4 regions of the Agrobacterium sp. 22-214-1 genome follow, and region 1 is predicted to be linked to each of the others. Evidence: predicted binding sites of a transcription regulator. Region 1 holds the regulator's gene; each other region holds the start of a gene.
What was found. The regulator PhoB, encoded in region 1, activates phosphate uptake and scavenging genes when phosphate is short. The targets are predictions, from matches to a motif close to TGTCATNNANCTGTCAT.
Positions count from the first base shown of each region.

Region 2: the regulator PhoB is predicted to act here: its motif matches at 939-955, upstream of ACQZ5G_RS13600 (DUF3419 family protein).
Region 3: the regulator PhoB is predicted to act here: its motif matches at 1,048-1,064, upstream of ACQZ5G_RS04000 (bifunctional 2',3'-cyclic-nucleotide 2'-phosphodiesterase/3'-nucleotidase).
Region 4: the regulator PhoB is predicted to act here: its motif matches at 1,200-1,216, upstream of ACQZ5G_RS01875 (UDP-2,3-diacylglucosamine diphosphatase).

Region 1 covers NZ_JBNWCK010000001.1:1,588,871-1,591,049, forward strand. The annotation lists gene ACQZ5G_RS08005 (GcrA family cell cycle regulator) at 1-240, shown strand, start outside; gene phoB (phosphate regulon transcriptional regulator PhoB) at 622-1,305, opposite strand; gene phoU (phosphate signaling complex protein PhoU) at 1,336-2,061, opposite strand; gene pstB (phosphate ABC transporter ATP-binding protein PstB) at 2,158-2,179, opposite strand, start outside.
Region 2 covers NZ_JBNWCK010000003.1:124,117-126,295, forward strand. The annotation lists gene ACQZ5G_RS13595 (transglycosylase SLT domain-containing protein) at 1-799, shown strand, start outside; gene ACQZ5G_RS13600 (DUF3419 family protein) at 999-2,179, shown strand, end outside.
Region 3 covers NZ_JBNWCK010000001.1:782,965-785,143, forward strand. The annotation lists gene ACQZ5G_RS03990 (DUF1203 domain-containing protein) at 36-503, shown strand; gene ACQZ5G_RS03995 (PilZ domain-containing protein) at 601-936, shown strand; gene ACQZ5G_RS04000 (bifunctional 2',3'-cyclic-nucleotide 2'-phosphodiesterase/3'-nucleotidase) at 1,144-2,179, shown strand, end outside.
Region 4 covers NZ_JBNWCK010000001.1:362,636-364,814, reverse strand. The annotation lists gene ACQZ5G_RS01875 (UDP-2,3-diacylglucosamine diphosphatase) at 204-1,043, opposite strand; gene ACQZ5G_RS01870 (NADP-dependent malic enzyme) at 1,272-2,179, shown strand, end outside.

The sequences.
Region 1 (2,179 bases):
GAGATCGATATCGAGACCGCCGAAGTTCTCGATTACGTTCCCTCCAAAAATGTCGTTACGCCGATTTCCCGCCGCCTGACGCTGACGGAACTGACGGAGCGCACCTGCAAGTGGCCGGTCGGCGATCCGCTGAAGGATGATTTCCATTTCTGCGGTTGTGAAGCACTGGAATCTTCGCCCTATTGCAAGTTCCATGCAAAGCTTGCCTACCAGCCGGTAAGCGAGCGTCGCAAGGCTTGAGTGTTGCGGCACGCATTCGACACTCAAAAACTACGGGCCTTCGGGCCCGTTTTTTTATGGCGGAATCCAAAGTGGTTCAGACGCGGAGCCCGCGTTGTTTAAGAGGCGCTCCCAATCCCTGTTCTTGCGCATTCTCCGGATGTAAAACCGCGATGGGCCCTTGCGGCAAATGCTCTGAATTCGTCGGCGACGTGCCGCGCCCTTCCTACTGTCAGGTTTCACCGCGCAATCCGGCTTTCAGCAGACCGTCTGTCACCTTCAAAAGAACGAGGATACGCGTTTGCGGAAGGTTCAAAATCGAAAGGCCCGACACCGTTCCGGTCTCGGGCCTTCTGATTTTTGGAGAATTTATCCCAAGTGAAACCATCGGTTTCGGTTTTCTCAGGCTTCCATTGAATATCCGGCGCCGCGCACGGTGCGGATGACATCCTGCATATGCGAAAAATTGAGCGCCTTGCGCAGACGTCCGACATGCACGTCGACGGTGCGCTCATCCACATAGATATCGTGACCCCAGACGCCATCCAGCAACTGCGAGCGGGAAAACACCCGGCCGGGAGAGGTCATCAGGAATTCCAGCAAGCGGAATTCCGTCGGGCCGAGGCGCACTTCGCGGCTCTTGCGGTGAACGCGATGGGTCTCACGATCCAGTTCGATATCCCCGCATTTCAGCACCGAAGACAGAACCTCGGGGCGGGCGCGGCGCAGCATCGCCTTGACGCGGGCCATGAGTTCCGGCGTCGAGAACGGCTTGACGACATAATCGTCGGCGCCGGTGGCGAGACCGCGAACCCGTTCGCTTTCTTCGCCGCGCGCCGTCAGCATGATGATGGGCAGGCGCTCGGTTTCCGGCCGCATCCTGAGCCGACGGCACAGTTCGATACCGGAAACGCCGGGAAGCATCCAATCCAGGATAAGGAGGTCCGGAATACGTTCCTGCAGCCTGATTTCTGCCTCGTCTCCACGGGATATCGTGTCGACGTCATATCCCTCAGCCTCGAGATTGTAACGAAGCAGGACGCTCAGCGCTTCCTCGTCTTCCACAACTGCAATCTTGGGCACCATATACTAACTCCGCAAGCCGCTGCCTGTCTGTTACTCGGTCACCGAACCGAGGGTGTTGGAACTGTCGTCCTTCGGACGCTCGCCTTCCGGCTGGCTGCCGGTGGTCATGTAATAGATCGTCTCGGCGATATTGGTGGCGTGATCGCCGATACGCTCGATATTCTTGGCGCAGAACAGAAGATGCGTGCAGGTGGTAATGTTGCGCGGATCTTCCATCATGTAGGTCAGAAGCTCACGGAAGAGCGACGTATACATGGCGTCGATTTCCTCGTCGCGCTCGCGGATGGCATTGGCCTTCTCGGCGGAACGCGTGGAATAGACGTCCAGCACTTCCTTGAGCTGTACCAGCGCCAGTTCCGACAGGTGCTCTATGCCGCGGGCGAGCTTACGCGGCACGCCGGTGCCGGCAACGGCGATGACGCGCTTGGCGGTGTTCTTGCCAAGGTCGCCGACGCGCTCAAGGTCAGCTGCAATACGCAGGGTGCCGATGATCTCGCGAAGGTCTGCCGCCATCGGCTGGCGTTTGGCGATGGTGACGATGGCCTTGTCGCCGATCTCGCGCTCGGCGTGGTCGAGGATCGCATCGTCGGAAATGACCTTCTGGGCGAGCGCGGCATCGGAATTGACGAGCGCACGCACGGCGTCGGCGCACATCTGCTCCGCAAGACCGCCCATTTCGGCGATGCGGCGCGTCAGAAACTTCAATTCATCGTCATAAACGGAAACGATGTGAGAATGGGTCGTTGTCTGTGTCATGGTCTAGTCCTCCGGCTTGGCCTGCATGCGCGTACCCGGAAGCGGGCACGGCAGAAGCACCAGTCTTGTACGGTTTCGATAAAGCGCCGGCCGGGATCAGCCGAAGCGGCCCATGATG
Region 2 (2,179 bases), on a different contig from region 1:
CGTCAAGGGCGGACGCGTGGCGCTACCGCCAGCTTCTGAAATTGCTGCAGCCGCAGCCATCGCCGCCCAGATGCAACCGCAGCAGAACGAAGTCGCCCAAGCGAGTGTGACGACATCTGCGCCGACCACGGCCACGGCACTGGCACCGACAAGCGCCACTCCGGCGGCCGCAGCCATCGAAACGGCTGACGTGGCGGCCAAGCCGGCTGCCCATAATGCCGCCGCCGATCTGCCGCAGGTGGTTGCCGTCAAGGGCAGCTTCCCGCCTGCACCGCCGCCGCCCGGCTCGCCCTCCATCGGCACCGAACTGACGGCGGAACGCAAAGTCATTCCGCTGCCGAAGCCGGACAGCACGGTTCTGGCCTATGCCGCCGGCCCCACCAATGCCGCGCTGGCCGCCATTCGCCAGAACGAATCGATGACGGCGCCGCTCAATTCCGCGCCGGTCGGACGCGAAAAGCTGAGCGGCCTTATTACCAAATACGCCACCATGTATGATGTGCCGGAAGATCTGGTTCACCGCGTCGTGCAGCGCGAGAGCCGATATAATCCCGGCGCCTATAGCAGCGGCAATTTCGGCCTGATGCAGATCCGGCACGCCACGGCCCGCTCCATGGGCTTCGATGGCCCCGCCTCCGGCCTTTTCGATGCCGAAACCAACCTCAAATACGCCGTCAAATATCTGCGCGGCGCATGGGTTGTGGCCGGCAACGACCGCGACAACGCCGTCCGGCTTTATGCGCGCGGTTATTATTACGACGCCAAGCGCAAGGGCATGCTGCACGTTCTGCGCAAGTGATTGCCTCCGGCTCCGTTATGCGAATGCAACCGCGCGGCTTTTCTCAAGCCGCCGGGTGTTTTCATTTCGTCATCCTGATTGGGCGGCGCGGGCTGGTTTTCCACCGACACCCCTATTCCCCGGCTTTGCCCACAGCCCCTGTCATCAAATTGTAGTGTCACGGCTGTAGACGCCTCTCAATCGACTGAGAGGTGAACATATGACGAGTGCGGCACCCAAGACCGGCTTCAGCAAGAACACGAAACTGAAGTCCGCATTGCTCCAGCACAAGGCACTCTCCAAAAGCGGTCTGTCCGAGCGCTTCTTCGGCGTCCTCTTTTCCGGCCTCGTCTATCCGCAGATATGGGAAGACCCGGAAATCGACATGGAAGCGATGGAGCTTGGCGAAGGTCATCGCATCGTCACCATCGGCTCGGGCGGCTGCAACATGCTGGCCTATCTCTCCCGCAATCCGGCCAGCATCGATGTCGTGGACCTCAACCCGCACCACATCGCGCTGAACAAGCTGAAGCTCGCCGCCTTCCGCCATCTGCCCGCCCATCAGGACGTGGTGCGCCACTTCGGCCGCGCCAATACGCGCAGCAACAGCCACGGTTACGACCGCTTCATCGCCGAGCATCTCGACGCCACGACCAAGGCTTACTGGTCGAAGCGCACCCTTTCCGGCCGCCGCCGCATCTCTGTCTTCGACAGGAATATCTATCGCACCGGCCTGCTCGGCCGCTTCATCGGCGCCGGCCATCTCATGGCCCGGCTGCACGGCGTGAAGCTCACCGAAATGGCCAAAACCCGCACGCTGGACGAACAGCGCCAGTTTTTCGACAGCAAGGTGGCGCCGCTGTTCGACAAGCCGGTGGTGCGCTGGCTGACGAAGCGCAAAAGCTCGCTGTTCGGCCTCGGCATTCCGCCCCGGCAATATGACGAGCTGGCCAGCCTTTCCGCCAATGGCACGGTCGCATCCGTGCTCAAGGAGCGGCTGGAAAAGCTCGCCTGCAACTTCCCGCTCAGCGACAATTATTTCGCCTGGCAGGCCTTTGCGCGCCGTTATCCCGAACCGCATGAGGGCGCGCTGCCCGCCTATCTCAAGCCGGAATATTACGAGATGATCCGCAACAACACGGCCCGCGTCGCGGTTCACCACGCCACCTATACCGAGCTTCTCTCCAGAAAGCCGGCAAGCGCCGTCGACCGTTATATCCTCCTCGATGCGCAGGACTGGATGACGGACACGCAGCTCAACGAATTGTGGTCGCAGATCAGCCGCACCGCCGCGCCCAGTGCGCGCGTCATCTTCCGCACCGCGGCCGAAAAGAGCGTCATCGAAGGCCGGCTTTCGCCCGATATCCGCAACCAGTGGGTCTATCTCGAAGAGCGCTCCAA
Region 3 (2,179 bases), 810 kb from region 1:
AAGCAACGCCGATCCCAACCAAGGAGGTCTCCGCCATGACCGATCTCGTTTTCACTGCAATGCCGGCTAAGGAGGCCGAAGCCTACCGGTCTGGAGCCGCTGATGCCTATGGCAATCCGCCGGAGAAAGCCGTTTCTCCCGGCGGCATGCCCTGCCGCCACTGCCTTTCCCAGATCGGGGAAGGCGAAGGGATGCTGATCCTCGCCTACCGACCCTTTCCCTCGCTCCAGCCCTATGCGGAAACGGGCCCGGTGTTTCTGCATGCCGACGCCTGTGAGCGCTACCCGCAGACGCGGGCCATTCCGCCGATGCTGGACAGCCCCGATTATATCGTGCGCGGTTATGGAGCCGATGACCGCATCGTTTACGGCACCGGCGCGGTGACGGCGACAGGCGAGATCGTTTCGCGCGCGCGGCACCTTCTGGAGCGCGCGGATGTCGCTTATGTGCATGTGCGCTCCGCCCGCAACAATTGCTATCAGTGCCGTATCGACACAGCATAATCGGCAATTACATGCAATTTTAAGAGAAGAACTAAACGGCTCTCAAGTTTTCCGCGCCATGATGCAGGTATCGGAAACAATTGATTTGAGCAGCGAAATGACAAACAACCTCAATATGGCGACACGGACCGCGCCCCGCAGCAAGACCAGAATTTTTGCGACCGTGCATTATTTCAGCCAGTCGACCAGAGGGCGTGTGGTCGATCTTTCCGCCACCGGAATGGCGCTCGAGCTGGACGGGCCTTTCGCCGCGGCCAAGGGCAGCCGGGTCAAGGTGCAGAGTGAGGATCTCGGCTTCATCGAAGGCGTCGTGCAATGGCAGCACATGAACCGCCTCGGCCTGCAGCTCAAGCTTTCCACCAACACGCTGGCGCAGCTCTCCTCCTATTTCCGCTTCTTCCACGAAGAAGTGAAACCGACCCTCGCCCGCTGATCCTGAGCACGGCAATGCACAGAACGGAGGATGCGCATTCTCCGGTGCGGCGACACCTGCGCCGCACTCTCGCGATAAAAAATTTATCAAACGGTTGAAAACCGGCCCATCTGTCACGGGCCTGTCATTTTGGTGATGGACTCCTCTGCGATTGCTTCTACCCTGTCATTTTTCAAGACAGAGCAAGCTTCATCCGAAGGAGTTCCCATGTCGTCGCTTCTCGCTCTCCACCCCATTACCCGGCGTTCGCTTCTGGGCGGCATAGCAGCCTCCTCGGCGCTGGTGATGCTGCACCCTTTTGCTGCGCGTGCGGCGGCCAACCAGGCGCATCTGCGCATCATGGAAACGACCGATATCCATGTTCACGTCTTTCCCTATGATTATTACGCCGACAAGCCGAATGACACGATGGGACTGGCGCGCACCGCCTCGATCATAGACACCATCCGCGCCGAAGCCGGAAACTCGATGCTGGTGGACAATGGCGACTTCCTGCAGGGCAACCCGCTCGGCGACTATATCGCCTATGAGCGCGGCATGAAGGCCGGCGACAAACACCCCGTGATCAATGCCATGAATGTGCTGGGTTACGATTGCGGCACGCTCGGCAACCACGAATTCAATTACGGTCTCGACTATATGTCGAACACGCTGGCAGGCGCCGGTTTCCCTTACGTCTGCGCCAACCTCACGAAGGGCCAGCTTGCTTCCGATCCTAAGAACGACGAGCTGTTCTTCAAGCCCTATGTCATTCTGGAAAAGCAGATCCGCGACGGCGGCGGCGTGACGAGCCCGGTCAAGGTCGGCATCATCGGCTTCGTGCCGCCGCAGATCATGATGTGGGATTCCAAGAACCTCGAGGGCAAGGCGCAGACGCGTGATATCGTCGAGGCGGCAAAAGCCTGGGTTCCGGTCATGAAGGAGGAAGGTGCGGATATCGTCATCGCCCTTTCCCATTCCGGTATCGACGGCAAGGGCCAGACCGAGCGCATGGAAAACGCCTCGCTTTATCTGGCAGGTGTCGAAGGCATCGACGCGATCTTCACCGGGCACCAGCATCTGGTCTTCCCCGGTCCGAAGACCTGGGACGGCATCGAGGGTGCGGATGCCGTCAAGGGCACGCTGATGGGCAAGCCGGCGGTAATGGCCGGTTTCTGGGGCTCGCATATGGGCCTCATCGACCTGCTGCTCGAAAAGGACGGCAAGAGCTGGAAGATCGTCGACTTCACCTCCGAAGCCCGGC
Region 4 (2,179 bases), 1.2 Mb from region 1:
GAGAAGAAACAAGCGGCATCCGCTTGCTCCATATGAGCTAGTCGAGGCTCGTCTATGAAGAACGCAGTCCTAACGAAATTTTGAGGATAGCGATTGACGTTCGAGTTTCGCGCGAATGCACCGCGCCGACCGTCAAAATGGCTCTTGCAACATCGCATGAAGACGACCACCAGCTTTGCCGCCGCCATCAAGCAGCACCCAACTCAGGCCGCGTGCTTCCCAATCAGCCCCGGAATATCCACCGGCTCCATCTCGTCCGATGCCTGTTCGGCGGTAACGTCGCTCGTCTGCATCCAGGTGATCAGCTCGAAGCTGCCATCGGCGTTTTCGGCAATCGCCGTGCAGCTTTCCACCCAGTCACCGGTGTTGATGTAGCGGATGCCGTCCATGTCTTCCATGACAGCATGGTGAATGTGGCCGCAGATGACGCCGTCGACATTGTTGCGGCGCGCCTCTTCGGCCACCACGCGCTGGAATTCGCCGATGAAGTTGACCGCGTGCTTGACCTGCAGCTTGGCCCAGGCCGAAAACGACCAGTAAGGCAGGCCGATGCGGCGGCGCACGGCGGCAATGGCGATGTTGAGCGCAATCGCCGCGTCATAGGCCCAGTCGCCGAGATAGGCGAGCAGACGGGCGTTGCGCACCACCACGTCGAACTCGTCGCCATGGATGATGAGGTACTTCTTGCCGTCGGCGGCCTCATGGATCATGCGCTCGGCCACTTCGATGCCGCCGAAATGCATGCCGGGAAACTCCCGCAGGAATTCATCGTGATTGCCGGGAATGTAGACGATGCGCGTTCCCTTGCGGGCCTTGCGCAAAAGCTTCTGCACCACGTCGTTGCAGCCCTGCGGCCAGTACCAGCTGCGGCGCAGGCGCCAGCCGTCGACGATGTCACCGACGAGAATGATCGTCTCGGCCTCGTGATATTTCAGGAAGTCGAGCAGATAATCCGTCTTGGCCGCCTTGGAGCCAAGATGAACATCCGAAATGAAAAGCGTTCTGAACTGTCTGGTTTCGATTTGACCGGCCACGGATTTCATCCCCCTGTTCGGTTGCGTCCCTGCGGCTTTCTTACCTCTCAGAACCAGACTCGTGTTTCAGCAACATGACAGACGCCGGTTTTTATAGGGAATATGACGAAAGCCTTCACGAAAACGCGAATAAGCCATGGCCGCATTTGCATAAGGTGCGGTCAAATAACGGCTGTACCACAGGGAAGTTTGTTGTATTCAGGGGTCCGGAATTGAACCAGACATGACGGTGGAAGAATGACCTCTCACGATAAGAACAACACGCCCGCCAACACGGCAAAGGCCGACATCGAGGAACAGGCGCTCTTTTTCCACCGCTATCCGCGCCCCGGCAAGCTGGAAATCCAGGCCACCAAGCCGCTCGGCAACCAGCGCGATCTGGCGCTGGCCTATTCGCCGGGTGTTGCCGCCCCCTGCCTCGCCATCCATGAAAATCCGGAAACGGCGGCGGAATATACCGCCCGCGCCAACCTCGTCGCCGTCATTTCCAACGGCACGGCGGTGCTCGGCCTCGGCAATATCGGCCCGCTCGCTTCCAAGCCGGTGATGGAAGGCAAGGCCGTCCTCTTCAAGAAATTCGCCGGCATCGACGTTTTCGATATCGAAATCGATGCGCCCGGCATCAACGACATGGTCTCCACCATCGCAGCGCTGGAGCCCACCTTCGGCGGCATCAACCTTGAGGACATCAAGGCGCCGGAATGTTTCGAGGTGGAACGCCAGCTGCGCGAAAAGATGAACATCCCGGTCTTCCACGATGACCAGCACGGCACCGCGATCATCGTCGCCGCCGCCGTCACCAATGCGCTGGAACTCGCCGGAAAATCGCTCTCGAGCGTCAAGATCGTCGCCTCGGGTGCAGGTGCGGCAGCCCTTGCCTGCCTCAACCTCCTCGTCGCCATGGGCGCGAAGAAAGAAAACATCTGGGTCCACGACATCGAAGGCCTCGTTTATGACGGCCGTAACACGCTGATGGACGAGTGGAAGGAAGTTTACGCCCAAAAGACCGACAAACGCGTTCTCTCCGAAACCATCGACGGCGCGGATGTCTTTCTCGGCCTTTCGGCCGCTGGCGTGCTGAAGCCGGAACTGCTGGAGCGCATGGCGGAAAACCCGCTGATCCTCGCACTTGCCAACCCCAATCC